Regions from separate parts of the Hymenobacter sp. PAMC 26628 genome, predicted to be linked through region 2. Evidence: riboswitches for the same ligand, from Rfam matches in the RefSeq annotation. Region 2 holds a riboswitch; each other region holds the start of a gene.
What was found. A riboswitch is a leader RNA that binds a small molecule or an ion and turns the genes downstream of it on or off. The one in region 2 is predicted to bind S-adenosylmethionine.
Positions count from the first base shown of each region.

Region 1 (5,376 bases), 210 kb from region 2:
GCTGCGGGCCAGGCCCTGGTTGCGGTAGTTCAGGTCCTGGTCGGCGGCTTGGCGGCCGGTTTTGGGGTCGCGCCCGCCGTGCCCGGCGTACCAGAAGTAGTCGTCGTGGATGTCGTCGTCCTCGTACTGGTCGGCCAGGACGATGCTTTCGGCCCCGTGCTGGGCCGTGGCGCACACGCCCGCCCGCAGCGGCCGGTGCTGGCCCAGTTCGGCCAGCTCGTGGCGCGAGGCGAATAAGTCGCCGGCCCGCGCCGTGCCCACGTGGCCAAACACCGGCGCCTTGGGGCTCATTTCTCCTCGGGCAGGTATTGCAGCACGCTCAGGTGCTCCTCGGTGAGCAGTTCGTTGGCCATGTCGCGCAGCAGGGCGGCCGTCACGTGCTCAATCTGGCCGAAGATTTCGCTCAGCGGCTCCACGCGGCCCAGGTCGAGGGTGCTCTTGCCGAGCAGCTGCATCAGGCCCGAGTTGCTTTCCTCGCTCATGGCCAGCTGGCCCATGAGCTGGTTTTTGGCCACGTGCAGCTGCGTGGTGGTCAGGGCTTTGTCGCGCAGCAGCTTCAGCTCCTTCTGCACCAGGCCCAGGGTGCGCTTCACCTGCTTGCCCTCGGTGCCGAAGTAAATGCCGAACAACCCCGTGTCGGTGTAGGGCGAGTAGGTGCTGTCGATGGTGTACACCAGGCCGTACTTCTCGCGCACGGCCAGGTTGAGGCGCGAGTTCATGCCGGGGCCCCCGAGGATGTTGTTGAGCATGAAAAACGGGATGCGGCGCGCGTCGGCCAGCGGGTAGGCGGGCCCCCCCACCAGGCAGTGGGCCTGCGAAATGGGCCGGCTTTCGAGCTGCGTTTTGCGGGCGTAGGGCCCCACGCCGCGGCGCGCCCGGGGCCCCAGCCGGGCCGGCAGCGGCGCCAGAAATTTGTCGGCCAGCCGCTTCACTTCCTTAAACGGCAGGTTGCTGACGGAGCTGAACACCAGCCGGTCGGTGCGCACATTCTCGTGGTAGAAGGCGTGGAAATCGTCGGACGAAAAGCCGCTCACGCTCTCGCGCGTGCCCAAGATGTTGACCCCCAGCGGGTGCTCGCCGAACACCACCGTGTCGAAATCGTCGATGATGGCGTCCTCCGGCGCGTCCTGGTACATGCTCATCTCCTCCAGAATCACGCCGCGCTCCTTCTCCAGCTCGCGGCCGGGGAAGGTGGAGTTGAACGTGAGGTCCGTCAGCAGCTCAAACGCCCGCTCGAAGTGCGTGCTGAGCAGCGTGGCGTAGAAGCAGATTTTTTCCTTCGTAGTGTAGGCGTTCAGCTCGCCGCCCACGGTTTCGAGGCGGTTGAGGATGTGGAACGACTTGCGCTTGTGGGTGCCCTTGAAGGCCATGTGCTCCCAGAAGTGGGCCAGCCCCTGCTGGTGGGGCCCCTCGTCGCGCGAGCCCACGTCGAGCAAAAAGCCGCAGTGCGCAATCTTGGTGTGCAGCACCTGCTTGTGCAGCAGGCGAATGCCGTTGGGGTACTCGTGGATATCGTAATCAATCATAGAGACCACAAAACTACCGCCGCCGGCCGGAGGTTTCACCTGCCGTTCAACCCCACCCCCGGCCCCTCCCCAATGGGGAGGGGTGCGTTCAACGATTCACGTACTGGCACCCCTTCCCACCGGGGAGGGGCCGGGGGCGGGGTTACTCGCCCAGCGGGGCCAGCAGCTGCGCTACCCGGATGGTGTGGGCGCAGCGGAAATGCCCCAGCGGGCAAGCCGCGTGCCCGTGCAGGCCGCAGGGCCGGCAGTCGAGCCGCTCCTCGGTTTCCACCACCGCCGCGGCCGGGCCCAGGGGCCCAAACCCGAAGGTGGGCACGGTGCTGCAAAACACTGCCACCACCGGGGCCCCCACCGCCGAGCACAGGTGCAGCGGGGCCGAATCGTTCACGTAGTTCATCCGGGCCCCGCGCATGAGGGCGGCCGAGGCCAGCAGGCCCAGCTGCCCAGCTAGGCTCACGACGTTGGCGCGGCCGCTGTTCACGGCCAGGCGGTCGCAGACCAGTACGTCGGGCGGGCCCCCCAGCAGGTACACCGGCAGGCCGGGCGGCAGGGCGGCCAGCAGCTCCAGCCACTTGTTTTCGGGGTACTGCTTGGTGAACCACACCGACGTGGGCGCCAGGCAGAAGTAGGGCCCCCGGGCGGCGTAGGGCGCGGCGGCCGCCTCGTCGGCCGGGGTGGGGTAGAGGCGCGGGGCCAGGCGGGGCAGGCCGGCCGGGCGGGGCCCCCGGCGCTGGTGGCGCGGGTTGGTGCTGCGCGAGGGGGCCACCAGGGCCAGGTTGCGCTGCACCTCGTGGGTGCCGTTGCCGATGACGTGGGGCACGCGCCGCGTGAACCACCGGCTAAAAGGATTCTCGGCAAATCCCACCCGCTCGGGGGCCCCCGAAAACGCCGTGAGGAACCCCGTGCTGGCGAAGCGCTGCAGCGTGACGACGCGCCCGTAGCCGCCGGCCCGCACCTGCTGCGCCAGCTGCCAGAGGTTGGCGTATTTGCGGTACTTCTTGTCCCATACCAGCACCTGCCGGATGTGTGGGTGGCCCTGGAGCAGGGCCTCGTTGCCGCGCCGCACGAGCACGTCCACGGGCGTGGCGGGCTCGTGCTGGGCCAGGTATTCCACCAGGGCCGTGGCCAGAATTACGTCGCCGATGAAGGCCGTTTGGATGAGCAGGATGGGGCGAGTGGCGTCGGGCATGGCGGGGGGCAAGGGGGCAAAACTAGGGCTTGCCTGGCCTTTGCCCAACACCCCGATTTGGAAAATTCCAAACCGCTGCTTTACATTTGGCACAGCAGTTCTTTCTGAAAGGATTGTTTTTATAAAGAGGCGCGGAGAGACAGGCTCGATGAACCGCCGGCAACCCCCAGCTACCCGCTGGTACGGTGCCAATTCCTGATCATATAAAAACGAATTGCCATGCGCCCCCACTTCCCCCCGTCCGGTACGTTTCTGCTCGCTCCCCTGGCTTCGGCTCCGCGGTGTTGGGCCCCCGTGATGCCCGGCCGGGGTTGTTGAGGCCGCTCAACTTTCCCCGGCTATCGGCGCAGGCCCGCGGGTCGCGCCCCCAGTGCTGCCGCTAGCGGCGCACCCGTCCGGCGGTCCTTTTTCCTTGCTTTTGGGTAGTTGTGCGTCCGGTTCGCCGGGCTGGCCGGTGCGTGTTGGTGCGCCGGGTTAGTTCGCTGAATGGATGGTGGGTAACTACCTGTGGGCGAAGGAAAAGCGCAGAAATAAGGACGGAACATCCCTTTCATTCTCACATCTCCACATTCTCACATCATCACATTTTTTATGCCCCACCTCGAAGTATTGCCCCGCGCCCAAGCCCCCGCCGCCGCCCAGCCCACCTACGACGGCCTGCACGGCAAACTGGGCTTCGTGCCCAACCTCTACGCCACCTTCGCCCACTCGCCGGCGGCCCTCAACGGCTCCATCGGCTTCGGCGCGGCCCTGGCCAAGGGCGAGCTGGACGGCCGCGAAATCGAAACCATCTACCTCGCCGCCTCCGAAGCCAACGCCTGCGACTACTGCGTCGCCGCCCACACCACCGTGGGCCAGCTCCAGGGCCTGAGCGAAGCCGAAACCCGCGGCGTGCGCACCGCCAGCACCGGCGACGCCAAGCTCGACGCCGTGGCCGCCCTCACCCTCGACGTAGTGGCCAGCAACGGCCGCCCCGCGCCCGCCAGCCTCGACCGCTTCTTCGCCGCTGGCTACAGCAAGGCCGCCCTAGTGGAACTCATTGGGTTCGTGGCCCTGAACACGTTCAATAACTACGTGCAGCACATCGCCCAAGTGCCCATCGACTGGCCCGCGCTGCAAGAACAGGAAGCGTAGTAGTGCTTACAACGCAACAGGGCGCTTCCCCAGCCGGGGAGGCGCCCTGTTGCGTTGCCGAGGCCCTGCTGTATTCTAAAAGAACGTTTGCGAGAAATAGCGGTGATTCCAGAACGGAATGTACGTTTTGGTAAAATCAGCCTTGGTGATGACGTGCTTATCGAGTAGCCGCAGGCCCACCAGCGTAGGGTGGTACACAAAAACGTACAGGAAAACTAACGCCAAGGAGATGCTTGGGCCCAATGCTTCCCTGCCAAGGAACATGTGGAGCGGCAGGGGCCCCAGGATAAGCAAATAAAACAAGAATGTTTTCACTGCTGGTTGTAAATCGCTGTAGGGCAAATTTTTAAGCCGCCTTGTCGGCCGCGGCGTTCTTCCTGATGGCCAGGCCCAGCGCCACCGCCAGCCCTACCGCAATGGCGAAGCCCGCCGACGACGTGGCGATGCGCCAGGGCTCGTGCGTGGCCAGGGCGTGCAGAAAACCGCGCAGCGCGAACAGCATAAACAGCGAGTTTAGCACCAGCGGCAGGGCGAATTTTTTCATGGGCGGCGGTAATTAGCGGCTGGAGATGGAGCCGTTTGCGCCGGCAACTTACGGCCCGCCGCCGGAACGCCCAGCGCCGGGGCCCCGGGCTGCCCGCCGGGGCCCCGGGCTGCCCGCTGGGGCCCCGGCACCCGCCGCGCCGCTAACTTGCGGCCCCTAACCCACCCCACCTCCGCTATGCGCTACGCCCCCCTGGCCCCCGAGCTTTTTGTTGAGAACCGCCGCCGCTTCCGCGAGCTGCTGCCGGCCAATTCGTTGGCCATTTTCCAGTCTAACGACGTCATGCCCACCAACGCTGACGGCTCGATGGGCTTCCGGCAGAGCAGCGACTTGTTTTACTTGTCGGGCGTCGACCAGGAGGAAAGTATCCTCGTGCTGGCGCCGAACGCGCGGCTCGAAAGCCACCGCGAAATCCTGTTTTTGAAGGAAACCTCCGACCTGATTTTGGTGTGGGAAGGCCACAAGCTGACCAAGGAGCAGGCCCGCCAAAACTCGGGCATCCCCACCATTATGTGGCTGGAGAGCTTCAAAACCGTGCTGCCCGCGCTGATGAACGAGGCTGAGCAAGTGTACCTGAACTCGAACGAGCACATCCGGGCCGTGGTGGACGTGGAAACGCGCGACGCCCGCTTCATTAAGGCCATCCAGCAGCAGTACCCGCTGCACACCTACCGCCGCGCCGCGCCGCTACTGCACCGGCTGCGCGCCATCAAGGGGCCCCAGGAAGTGGAGGCCCTGCGCACGGCCTGCGCCATCACCGAAAAAGCGCTGCGGCGGGTGCTGGGCTTCGTGCAGCCGGGCGTGTGGGAGTTCGAGATTGAGGCCGAAATCGTGTACGAGTTTTTGCGCAACCGCAGCCGGGGCCCCGCCTACGGCAGCATCATCGGGAGCGGCAAAAACGCCACCGTGCTGCACTACACCACCAACGACGAGCAGTGCCAGGCCGGCGACGTGATTCTGATGGACTTCGGCGCCGAATACGC
Region 1 covers NZ_CP014304.1:3,831,045-3,836,420, reverse strand. Annotated here, with positions in the region: gene AXW84_RS16700 (YDG/SRA domain-containing protein) at 1-291, opposite strand, end outside; gene AXW84_RS16695 (M16 family metallopeptidase) at 288-1,526, opposite strand; gene AXW84_RS16690 (glycosyltransferase family 9 protein) at 1,669-2,715, opposite strand; SAM riboswitch class I at 2,832-2,925, shown strand; gene AXW84_RS16685 (carboxymuconolactone decarboxylase family protein) at 3,307-3,849, shown strand; gene AXW84_RS26270 (hypothetical protein) at 3,925-4,047, opposite strand; gene AXW84_RS16680 (hypothetical protein) at 4,196-4,393, opposite strand; gene AXW84_RS16675 (aminopeptidase P N-terminal domain-containing protein) at 4,571-5,376, shown strand, end outside.
Region 1: another riboswitch for S-adenosylmethionine. It lies ahead of AXW84_RS16685 (carboxymuconolactone decarboxylase family protein); the one in region 2 lies ahead of AXW84_RS17545 (phosphoadenylyl-sulfate reductase).

Region 2 (5,376 bases):
ATAAGTCCATTCTATTTAATGTGTTGAATGTGAGTAATGTGGAAATGTGTAAAATGAATTGGTTGTGAGATTTTGAAAATGGAAGCAGTACCTGGGAGGGCATCGTTTTTATTTTTACATCTCTCACACTTTCACATTCCCCCACATTTATTCTAGAAATACCCGTTCCTTTTGCGGTCCTCCATGCCGGTTTCCGAGAGGTTATCATCCAGCCGCGTGGCGCCGCGCTCGCTCACTTTGGCCAGCAGGAGGTCCTGGATGATGTCGTCAATCGAGGCGGCGTCGCTCTCCACGGCGGCGGTGCAGGTCGAGTCGCCCACGGTGCGGAAGCGCACGCGGCGGCTCACGATTTCGTCGGTGTCGTCGAGGTTGAGGTGCTCGCTCAGGCCCAGGAGCTGGCCGCTGGGCAGCACCACGCACTGGCGCTCGTGGGCGAAGTAAATGTCTGGCAGCTTGATGTTTTCGCGCTGGATGTAGTTCCACACGTCCAGCTCCGTCCAGTTTGAAATCGGGAACACGCGCACGTTTTCGCCCTTCTGGATGCGGCCGTTGTAGATGTTCCACAGCTCGGGGCGCTGGCGCTTGGGGTCCCACTGGCCGAAGTCGTCGCGCACCGAGAAAATCCGCTCTTTGGCGCGGGCCTTTTCCTCGTCGCGCCGGGCCCCGCCAATGCAGGCGTCAAACTCAAACTCCTCAATCACGTCGAGCAGCGTGTAGGTTTGCAGCGGGTTGCGGCTGGGGTACTTGCCGCCCGGCTCGTGCAGGCCGCGGGTGCGGATGGTGTCCTCCACCTTGCGCACAATCAGCTTTTCGCCCAGCGAGGCGGCCAGCGAATCGCGGAAATCGATGATTTCCTGGAAGTTGTGGCCCGTGTCGATGTGCACCAGCGGAAACGGAAACTTGCCGGGCCGGAACGCCTTTTCGGCCAGCCGCGTCAGGGCAATCGAGTCTTTACCGCCCGAAAACAGCAGCGCAGGCCGCTCAAACTGGCCCGCTATTTCGCGCAAAATGTGGATAGCTTCGGCTTCGAGCCGGTCGAGGTAATCGAGGTAAATAGGGGTGGGCATTAGCTAGTTGTTAGTTATCAGTTGCTCGTTATTAGTTGCTCGTTATTAATTGCTCGTTGTCAGTTGTTTGCCAGCAGCTAACTGACAACTGACAACTAAAATCCTAGCCGGGCATTCGCTCCACCACGGGGTCGAGGCCCTGGTGGGCGGTGGTGTCGTGGAGGCCGCACTCCTTGGCGTCGGCGTTTTCCCACCACCAGCGCCCGGCGCGGAAGTCTTCGCCCGGCTTGATGGCCCGGGTGCAGGGCGCGCAGCCGATGCTCACGAAGCCCTGCTGGTGCAACGGGTTGGTCGGAACGCCATTCTCTTGCGCAAACGCCACGCATTCGTCCCACGTCCAGTCGAAGAGCGGGTGCACTTTGATGAGCTGGTGGCCGGCGTCCCACTCGGCGCGGTGCATGTGCTGGCGGTTGGCCGACTGCTCGGCCCGGATGCCCGTGAACCAAAGTTGGGTGCCGGCCAGCGCCCGGGCCAGGGGCTCCACCTTGCGGATGTGGCAGCACTCCTTGCGGTTTTCCAGGCTCTCGTAGAAGCTGTTGGGGCCCTTCTGCGCCACGAGGGCTTCGATGCTAGCGGTCTGGGACGCAAATACTTCGATGGGCTGGCCGTAGCGCAGCAGCGTCTTGTTCCAGGTCGAGTACGTTTCCTGGAAGTTGCGGCCCGTGTCGAGCGTGAACACCCGGATGGGCAGCTGGTGCGCGAAGATGAGGTGGCTGATGATCTGGTCTTCCAAGCCAAACGAGGTGGAAAACGACGCCCGGCCGGGAAAGCGCTCGGCCAGCAAAGCCAGCGTTTCCAGCGCAGCGTGTTCGGGTAAGTCACGGCGCAGGTCATCGACCTGGCGTTCAAGGGGTAAGTCCATAAAAATAAAGGGGGAGGCCGTTCTTCCGAAGAAAAAACCAGGGGGCCCGGGGCCCCGCTGCACCGGCTGCCGTTACAGAACAGGCAACGACTTAGGTACCGCGGTGGGGGCGGGCGGGGAAAGGCTACCGGGGTAGCCGCAGGAAATTAAGCGGGCTTCAACAACCAGCACAACCCCCCGCATACAGCCGGTGGGGCATGGCATGCAACAGCACGTGCGGCGCAGGATAGCGGCGGAGGTGGTGGGTTGCAAGCGGGGGTGAGGAAAGTAGCGCACGGCGACGGTTTTATATGTCAGGACTTGGCACCGTTCCACGTTGTGGGGGTTGCCGGCGGTTCATCGAGCCTGTCTCTCCGCGCCTCTGTATAAAAACAACCCTAAAATGGGTTGCTGCGACAAAGGTAATGCAAAACTTCGCAATAGTGCAAGAAAATTGTTCTGGACGTTGCGGCCCGGCGTAATTTCGGGGCCCTATTATTCAGCCAAGTACCTCTTCCGCAGTGCAACCCCGAACCCATCGCGCGGTCTTTGGGTTGCTAACGCGTTCCGCTCCTTCATTGCCCCGCATGGAAGCCCTTTCCTACTCTGCTTACGTCGACATTAATGCTCCCTTGGTGGAACGCTGCCGCCTGCACGACCGCCAGGCCCAGGCCGAGCTGTACCGGCGCTACGCCAAGGCCATGTTCAACGCGGCCCTGCGCATCACCGGTGACTACGCCGAGGCCGAGGACGTGCTGCAAGATTCGTTCCTGAGCGCCTTCCGCGAGTTGAGCAGCTACAAGGGCGATTCCTCGTTTGGGGCCTGGCTCAAGCGGATTGTGGTGAACAAGAGCATCAACTGCCTGCGTCAGCGCCGCCTGGCACTGGTGCCGCTGGGCGAGCAGCACCACGACGCCCCCCTCGAAACCCACTACTCGGCCGACGACGAGGCCGAAACCCACTACCGCGCCGACGTGCTGCGCCGCTGCATCCAGGAGCTGCCCGACGGCTACCGCGTAGTGCTGACCCTTTACCTATTAGAGGGGTACGACCACCTGGAAGTGGCCGGCATCCTTGGCATTTCCGAATCCACTTCTAAATCACAATACAGCCGGGCCCGCGCCAAGCTGCGCGAGCTGGCCGCCCAGCAGGGCCTCCGCTGAACCTTTTTAGGGCCCCCGGGCCGTTTCTCTGTTAACCATTCTCTTTATATAGCTGCCGCGCCGGCCGCTGTCCCCACCCAACGCCGGCCGCCCGTCCTTACTACTATCATGCAATCCGATAAGCCCGATTCATTAGCCACCTTCGTCGAGCGGCACCGCGCCGATTTCGACGTGCACGAGCCGCGCCCCGACCTGTGGGCGGCCATTGAAAGAGACCTCGCGGGCCCCGCCGCGGTGCCGGCCGCCGCGCCGCTGCCTGGGGCCCCCACGCTCCCCGCTTTGGCGCCCGCCGCCCGGGCCCCGTGGCTGCACCGCTACGGCGTGGCCGCGGCACTAGCCTTGCTGGTGGTAGCCGCCGGCGCCAGCGAAGCCTGGAAAGCGGGCCATCACCAGCCGGGGCCCGAGCCGGGCATTGCCGCCGAGCCCGGCGCGGCCGCACCCGCCGGGCCCCTATACTTGGGCGACCCGCTGGCCCTGGCCGCGGCCGACCGCAACGACCTCACCGACGACCGCCTGCTGACTGCCGTGCGCGGCATGGAAAGCTACTATGTGGCCCAGCTCAACGAGCGCAAGGCCGAGCTGCGCCAGCTGGCCGATTCGGCCGCCGGCAGCCCCACCGCCGAGTGGCGGCACGATTTGGCGGCCCTTGATTCGAGCTACCACACCCTGAAGCTGGAGCTGCCCCACCACCCGCAGCCCGACGTGGTGCTGACGGCCATGAACCGCAACCTGCAAATCCGCCTCGACCTGCTCGACCGCCAGTTGCAAACCCGCGCCATGACCGAGGCCCGCCCCGCCGCCGCCACCGGCCTGGTGCTGGCCGACAGCCGCTCTTACCGCCAGCCTTAGTGAAGCGCGCAGCCCTTCGTTGGAAAACACAGCGCCTAGTTATGCTGGTGCTGGTCGCGGGGCTGCTGGGGACCAGTGTGCCCGCGCAGGCCCGCCGCACCCTATGGGTCCGGAAGGCCGCTTTGGAGGCCGGGCAAACCGGCCAGCAGGGCCCCGGGGCCCCGGCTGCCACCGCTGACCAAACGGGCAGCGAAGCCGACCTCGACGCGGCCACGCCGCCCGTGGAGCAGCGCCGCCGCCTGAGCCGCCGCTACCGGGTGCCGGCCGCCGGGCGCCCCTTCGCCCTGGAAGCCCGCTACGGCCGGGTGCAAATCAACACCTGGGCCAAGGCCGAAATTAAGGTGGAGGCCGAGCTGGTGGCCCGCTCCGAAACGGAGGCCGGGGCCCGGGAAGTGCTGGGGGCCCTGGGCGTGCAGTGGCTTGACTACGACGCCCGCACGGGCGGCGTGCTGGTAGCCTCGCAGTTTGGGCCCATGCTGCGCGGCCGCAGCGGGTGCAGTGGCCGGCGCTACGAAATCAACTACACCGTGTGGCTGCCCGCGGCCACGGCCTTGCGTGTGGCCAACGGCTTCGGGGCCGTGGCCGTGGCCGGCGACCTCACCGGGCCCGTCGACCTGGCCGTGGACTACGGCGACCTGCGCACGGCCCGCCTGCTGGGGCCCCGCAACGCGGTGCGCATTGCCAACGGCAACTGTGCCATCCCGTTCGCGGGCCGTGCCAGCATCGACGCCAGCTACGCCCGCCTGCGCCTCGACGCCGGCACGGCCGTGGACCTGCGTACCAACTACGCCGACGTGGAAGTGGGCACCGTGGAAGCCCTGGTGGTGCACAGCAAGTACGGCGACCTGGCCCTGGGCACGGTGGGTTCGCTGCGGGGCTCGTCGGGCTTTTCGCGCTTCAGCGTCGAAAAAATTGGGGAGGAGCTGGACATGGCCCTGCGCTACTGCCCCGATTTTGAGGTGCGCGACACGGGCCCCAACTTCCGCCAAATAACCCTCGACGGCGGCTTCAGCACCATTCGCCTGGGCTTCGCCGAAACGCCGTCCTTCCGCTTCGATGTGCGCACCGAGCAGGGCCAGCTGCTCGTGGACCCCGCCCTGGTGCGGGTGCTCTCGGAGGCCCACGGGGCGCAGTCGAGCGACGTGCTCGGCGTGTTCGGGCGGTCCATGCCGCGGCGCGGCGCGGGCAACGTCAGCATCCGGGTGCGTAACGGCACGGTGCGCTTCAGCCGCTAGGGCGGCTTTGGGAGGGAATTAAAAACTGATGTTACGCAGTCGTTGGCTTAGGTTGTCCGTTTAATCGATTGATGATGAGTTGCACGCTGGACCTGTACACGGATTATTTGCTGAGCTCGACGGGTCCGACGACGGCCACGGGCTTGTCGCGGCTGCTGGACGGGGCGCTGAGCCACGACCACATCACGCGCTGGTTGAGCAGTACGCCGTGCGGGTCAGCG
Region 2 covers NZ_CP014304.1:4,039,485-4,044,860, reverse strand. Annotated here, with positions in the region: gene AXW84_RS17555 (sulfate adenylyltransferase subunit 1) at 1-10, opposite strand, end outside; gene cysD (sulfate adenylyltransferase subunit CysD) at 153-1,067, opposite strand; gene AXW84_RS17545 (phosphoadenylyl-sulfate reductase) at 1,171-1,929, opposite strand; SAM riboswitch class I at 2,213-2,301, opposite strand; gene AXW84_RS17540 (RNA polymerase sigma factor) at 2,496-3,071, shown strand; gene AXW84_RS17535 (hypothetical protein) at 3,180-3,920, shown strand; gene AXW84_RS17530 (hypothetical protein) at 3,962-5,155, shown strand; gene AXW84_RS17525 (IS701 family transposase) at 5,227-5,376, shown strand, end outside.

Region 3 (5,376 bases), 270 kb from region 2:
TGGTTGGCGAAGTGCGGCAGGGCCCCCCAGCAAATCACTTTTTCGGCCGGGTGCTGGCGTAGGTACCACAGCAGGTTATCGGCCATTTGGGCGTCGCGCGGGTTGCTGTCGGCGGCCACGAAGGTGGCAGCGGTTTTGGAACTAGGGTCGTGGGCGGCGTAGTCGCGGGCCAGGGCCCCCAGGCTGCGCAGGCACTGCTGCCAGAAGGCGGCCTCGGTGCGGCGGCTGGCAGCGGGGGCCCCGGCGGCCTTGCGCAGCAGCCGGTCGGCCTGGGCCAGCACAGCCTCAAACTCGGCTGGTTTTTGGGTAAGCGGGAAGGCATAGTGCGCGGCCATGTAGTCTACCGCGTCGCCCAACAACTCGTAATTCACGGCGTCGGCGCCCTTCTCGCTTTCCAGGAAATCCTCCAGGTCGTCGGCCAGGTCGTCGCTGTAGTCGCCGCTCAGCTGCGGGTCGAAGCCCATTACGCGCAGGCCATCGGGGCCCAGCAGGGCCCCCACGGCCTGGAACTCCTGGGTGCTCGTCCACACCGGGAACACGCTGCTGGCCAGGTTTTTGGCCACCGACTTACCCGCCGCAATGCCCTGCTGGGCCTTGTGCAGCTCAAAAAAACCGCTCTCCATAGCCAGCGTGGTGAAGCCCATGCGCTGCTGCAAAAACGCCACGAGCCGCGCCTTAGCCGCCAGCACGTTGCCCTCGCCGTGGGTGGGCTCGCCGAGGAATACCACCCGCGCCCCGCCAATTTCCGCCCGCAAAAACTCCAGCTCGGCAAACGAGGTGTCAGCTGGGCTTAGGCTGCGCAACGCACGCGCCGGTACCGGCCGGGGCCCCGGTGCGGCCGGAGTTTGGGCCTGCACCCCGATAGCTCCCAGGTACACGCCCCACAGCAGCAACATTCGAAACCACGCCATTTTTTAAGCAAAAAGAAAATTTAAACCAAGCAAAATACCAAACGCAAAGAACCGCCTTCTGCGTGTTCGCTGCACCAGACCGGCTACAAAAAAGCCCCGCGCCAGAATCGGCGCGGGGCTCTTGTAGCGTTGTGGAAACGGCATTATTCTTTTTCCAACATCAGCTTAGCACCGCTGGTGCCCACCAAGGTCAGCTTGTCGTCGGTGAGCGTTTCCACCGTAAACTGGTTGCCAGCAGTGGCACCTTGAGGCGTCATCGTGACGGTCTTGCCGGCTTGGTCGAAGGTGTACTTGCCCGAAATGGATTCGGTGGGGCTCGTCATGGTGTAATTGCCGTTGGCGAAAATGCGCAGCTCCTCCTGCTTCTGGGCATCGGTCTGCTTCACTTTGTCGCCGGCGGCGCTGGTTTCTTTGGCAGTTTTCCACACCTTGCTGTCGGTGCCGTAGAGCATGTTCACGGCTTCTACTTTGCCTTTGTCGTTGCCACAGGCCACCACAAACAGGGAGAGCAACAGGGCGAAGCTGGCCAGGAAAGAACGGGCAACCAATTGGAAGTTTTTCATGAAAGGTGCGGAAGTAATGATGGGGAGGGTGAGGTGCCGGCCCGTGCCGACCGCCCTGCTTACGGCAAGGTAATTAAATAGTTTATTCGGCAACCCCTATGCTTAGCGGTGCGTAAAACCCGCTCAGTTGTTGCCAGTACTTCCCTGGAGGGACCCCGGCAATGTCCTACCCGTTTTCACCTAACCCCCACCCCCACGCCATGGGCCTGATGGATTTCCTGAACACCGAAGGCGAAAAGAAGCCTGTCGATGCCCCCCAGCCCACCGCTGGGGCCGACGCCCTCTTTGGTAATGCCGATGCCAACACCTATACGGTGGCAAGCGGCGATTCCCTTTCGAAGATTGCTAAAAACCACTACGGTGACGGCACCAAGTGGCACCAGATATACGAGGCCAACAAAGACCTCATCGGCAACGACCCTGACCTCATCGAAGTAGGCCAGGTGTTGACCCTACCTAGTCTCTAGGTACTTTTTTGCAGAAAAAAGGCAGAAAAAGCCCGGGCCCCTGGCGCGGGCTTTTTTGGGCCCATCGGCGAAAAAATTGGGGCGCCGCTTGCGGAAGCAAATTTTTCGCTTCTATATTTGCCATTACCAACCCGGTACGCTCCCCCTCGCGGCGGTGCAGCGTTTCATTTTATACAGAAGCGGCGAGAGATTAGGCTCTACGACCCGCTGGCAACCTTCGACCGCGCGAAAGGTGCCACTTCCTACCCCTCGGCCCCTGGCCGTTGCGGGAAATATAACCGGAGTGCCATGAACAACCCCCCCGTTTCCCATTCGACCCTCCCTGCCCAGCCGGCCTTGCCGGTGCTGGGCTTTTTGGCGTTGGCCGGCCGCATGCGAATGTGCTGTTGGGGCCCGTGTTGTTGCGGTTAGGCTGATGCTGCGGGCACTGCCCGCCCCCTCTTACCACTGGTTTTTTGGGTAGCGGCCAGCTGGGCCGCACCGGGCCACTGGGCACCTTGGGGCCCCCTTTCACCTCAACCACACGGGCTTTATTGCTTGCCGGCGCGGCCCAGGTCCCCGGTTTTGACCAGCCTCCCCTCTCTCCCTTAGATTTTTTACGGTTTTCAACCCTCCCCTTTTATGTCCGCTCCCCTGCATTTCGAAACCCTCCAACTCCACGCTGGCCAGGTGCCCGACCCCACCACCGGCTCGCGTGCCGTGCCCATTCACCAAACCACGAGCTACGTGTTCAAAAGCGCGGAGCACGGCGCTAATCTATTTGCCCTGAAGGAGTTCGGCAACATCTACACCCGCCTGATGAACCCCACCACCGACGTATTCGAGCAGCGCATTGCGGCCCTCGAAGGCGGCGTGGCGGCCGTGGCCGTGGGCTCGGGCCAGGCGGCGCAGTTCATCGCGCTCAACAACATCCTCAAGCAGGGCGACAACCTGGTGGCCAGCTCGTACCTCTACGGCGGCACTTATAACCAGTTTAAGGTGGCCTTCAAGCGGTTGGGCATCGAGGCCCGCTTCGTGGACGGCGACGACGCCGACGGCTTTGAGAAGCTGATTGACGAGAACACCAAGGCCCTGTACGTGGAAACGATTGGCAACCCCAGCTTCAGCGTGCCGGATTTTGAGCGCATTGCGGCCGTGGCCCACAAGCACGACATTCCGCTGGTGGTCGACAACACGTTTGGCGCGGGCGGCTACCTGTTCCAGCCCCTCAAGCACGGCGCCAGCATCGTGGTGGAGTCGGCCACGAAGTGGATCGGCGGCCACGGCACCAGCGTGGGCGGCGTGATTGTGGACGGCGGCACCTACGACTTCGGCAACGGCAAGTACCCGCAGTTCACCGAGCCCAGCGAAGGCTACCACGGCCTGGTTTTCAACGACGTGTTCGGCAAAAACGGGCCGTTCGGCAACATTGCTTTCGCCATCCGGGCCCGGGTGGAAGGCCTGCGCGACTTCGGTCCCGCCATCAGCCCGTTCAACTCGTTCCTGCTGCTGCAAGGCCTCGAAACCCTGAGCCTGCGCGTGGAGCGCACCGTGGAAAACGCCCTGAAAGTGGCCCAGTGGCTGGAACAGCAGCCCGAAGTAGCTAACGTGAACTACCCCGGCCTGGCCAGCAGCCCCCACCACGCCAACGCGGCCAAGTACCTCAAGCGCGGCTTCGGCGGCGTGCTCTCCTTCACGCTGCACGGCACCAAGGAAACAGCCGTGGCCCTGATTGACAACCTCAAGCTGATCAGCCACTTGGCCAACGTGGGCGACGCTAAAACGCTGATCATCCAGCCCTCGGCCACCACGCACCAGCAGCTGAGCGAGCAGGAGCAGCTGGTGGCCGGCGTGACGCCCACGCTGTTGCGCCTGTCGGTCGGCATCGAGCACATCGACGACATCACCGCCGACCTGGCCCAGGCCCTGGCCGCCGCCACCCAGGCCACGCCGAAGGGCGAGACACACACCGACGAATCCATTCCCGAGCCCGCGGCGCAGCACGCGCAGCCGCTAGAGGTATAACCCCCCCCTGCCGGCGCGCAACGTACCTGAAGCTCAGGGCCCCGGCGGCAGTCGCCGGGGCCCTGGGTTTTAGCGTTAGACAGCTTCCGACTCATTCATGGCCATGCCCGAACACATTTTTCAACTGCCCGACCCGTTTCCGCTGGAGAGCGGTGCAGTGCTTTCAGGGGCCCACGTGGCGTACCGCACCTGGGGCCAGCTGAACGCGGCCCGCGACAATGCGGTGTGGGTGTGCCACGCCCTGACGGCCAACGCCGACGTGCTGGACTGGTGGCCGGGCTTGTTTGGGCCGGGCTGCTTTTTCGACCCGGCCGACTGGTTCATCGTGTGCGCCAACGTGTTGGGCTCGTGCTACGGCAGCACCAGCCCACTTAGCCCCGACCCGGTTACCGGCCGGCCACGCTACCAGGCGTTTCCGCTGCTCACCATCCGCGACCTGGCGGGGGCCCACGAAGCCCTGCGCCAGGAGCTGGGCCTGGACCGCATCCACACCCTGATTGGCGGTTCGCTGGGCGGGCAGCAGGCCCTGGAGTGGGCGGTGATGCAACCTGAAGTATTTAACCACTTGGTGGTTATTGCCACTAATGCCCGCCACTCGGCCTGGGGCATCGCCTTTAACGAAGCCCAGCGGCTGGCCATCGAGGCCGACCCCACCTACCACGCCAACGAGCCCGGCGGCGGCGACGAGGGCCTGCGGGCCGCCCGCGCCATTGCCCTGCTCAGCTACCGCGGCTACGAAGCCTACGCCGCCACCCAAACCGAAGCCGACGACGACCCGCGCCTGCGCGACTACCGCGCCAGCACGTACCAGCGCTACCAGGGCGACAAGCTCGTGGCCCGCTTCGACGCCTATAGCTACGTGGCCCTGAGCCGGGCCATGGACACCCACCACTTGGGCCGCCACCGCGGCGGCGTACCGGCGGCGCTGGCCGAGGTGCGGGCGCGCACGCTGGTGCTGGGCATCACGTCCGACGTGCTGTTTCCCGTCAGCGAGCAGCGGGAATTGGCCGAGGGCATTGCCGGGGCCCTGTACACCGAGCTGGATTCGGGCTTCGGGCACGACGGCTTTTTGCTGGAAACCGTGCAAATCGCCCAGCAGCTGGAACGGTTCTACGCGCCGGCCCTCGCGCAGTAGGCGCCGGGGCCCCAGGCCCATCAACCCCCTTATTCTCTTGAACATGACCTTTCCTTTCTTATCGGCCCTTCGCGGGCCGCGGGCCCTTTTGTGCGGTGCGCTGGCTTTGGCTGGGTTGCTAACCAGCTGTGGCAGCGGCAGTAACGCCGCGGGTGCCATTGCCGCGCCCGAAACCGTACGCCTCGACTACGCCTACTACAACCCGCTCAGCCTGGTGCTGAAGCGGCAGGGTTGGTTGGAAAAAGACCTGGCCAAGCAGAACATTAAGGTGGAGTGGGTGCTGAGCCAGGGCAGCA
Region 3 covers NZ_CP014304.1:4,313,351-4,318,726, forward strand. Annotated here, with positions in the region: gene AXW84_RS18715 (erythromycin esterase family protein) at 1-911, opposite strand, end outside; gene AXW84_RS18720 (hypothetical protein) at 1,055-1,474, opposite strand; gene AXW84_RS18725 (LysM peptidoglycan-binding domain-containing protein) at 1,636-1,941, shown strand; SAM riboswitch class I at 2,108-2,222, shown strand; gene AXW84_RS18730 (O-acetylhomoserine aminocarboxypropyltransferase/cysteine synthase family protein) at 2,563-3,945, shown strand; gene metX (homoserine O-acetyltransferase MetX) at 4,049-5,080, shown strand; gene AXW84_RS18740 (aliphatic sulfonate ABC transporter substrate-binding protein) at 5,124-5,376, shown strand, end outside.
Region 3: another riboswitch for S-adenosylmethionine. It lies ahead of AXW84_RS18730 (O-acetylhomoserine aminocarboxypropyltransferase/cysteine synthase family protein); the one in region 2 lies ahead of AXW84_RS17545 (phosphoadenylyl-sulfate reductase).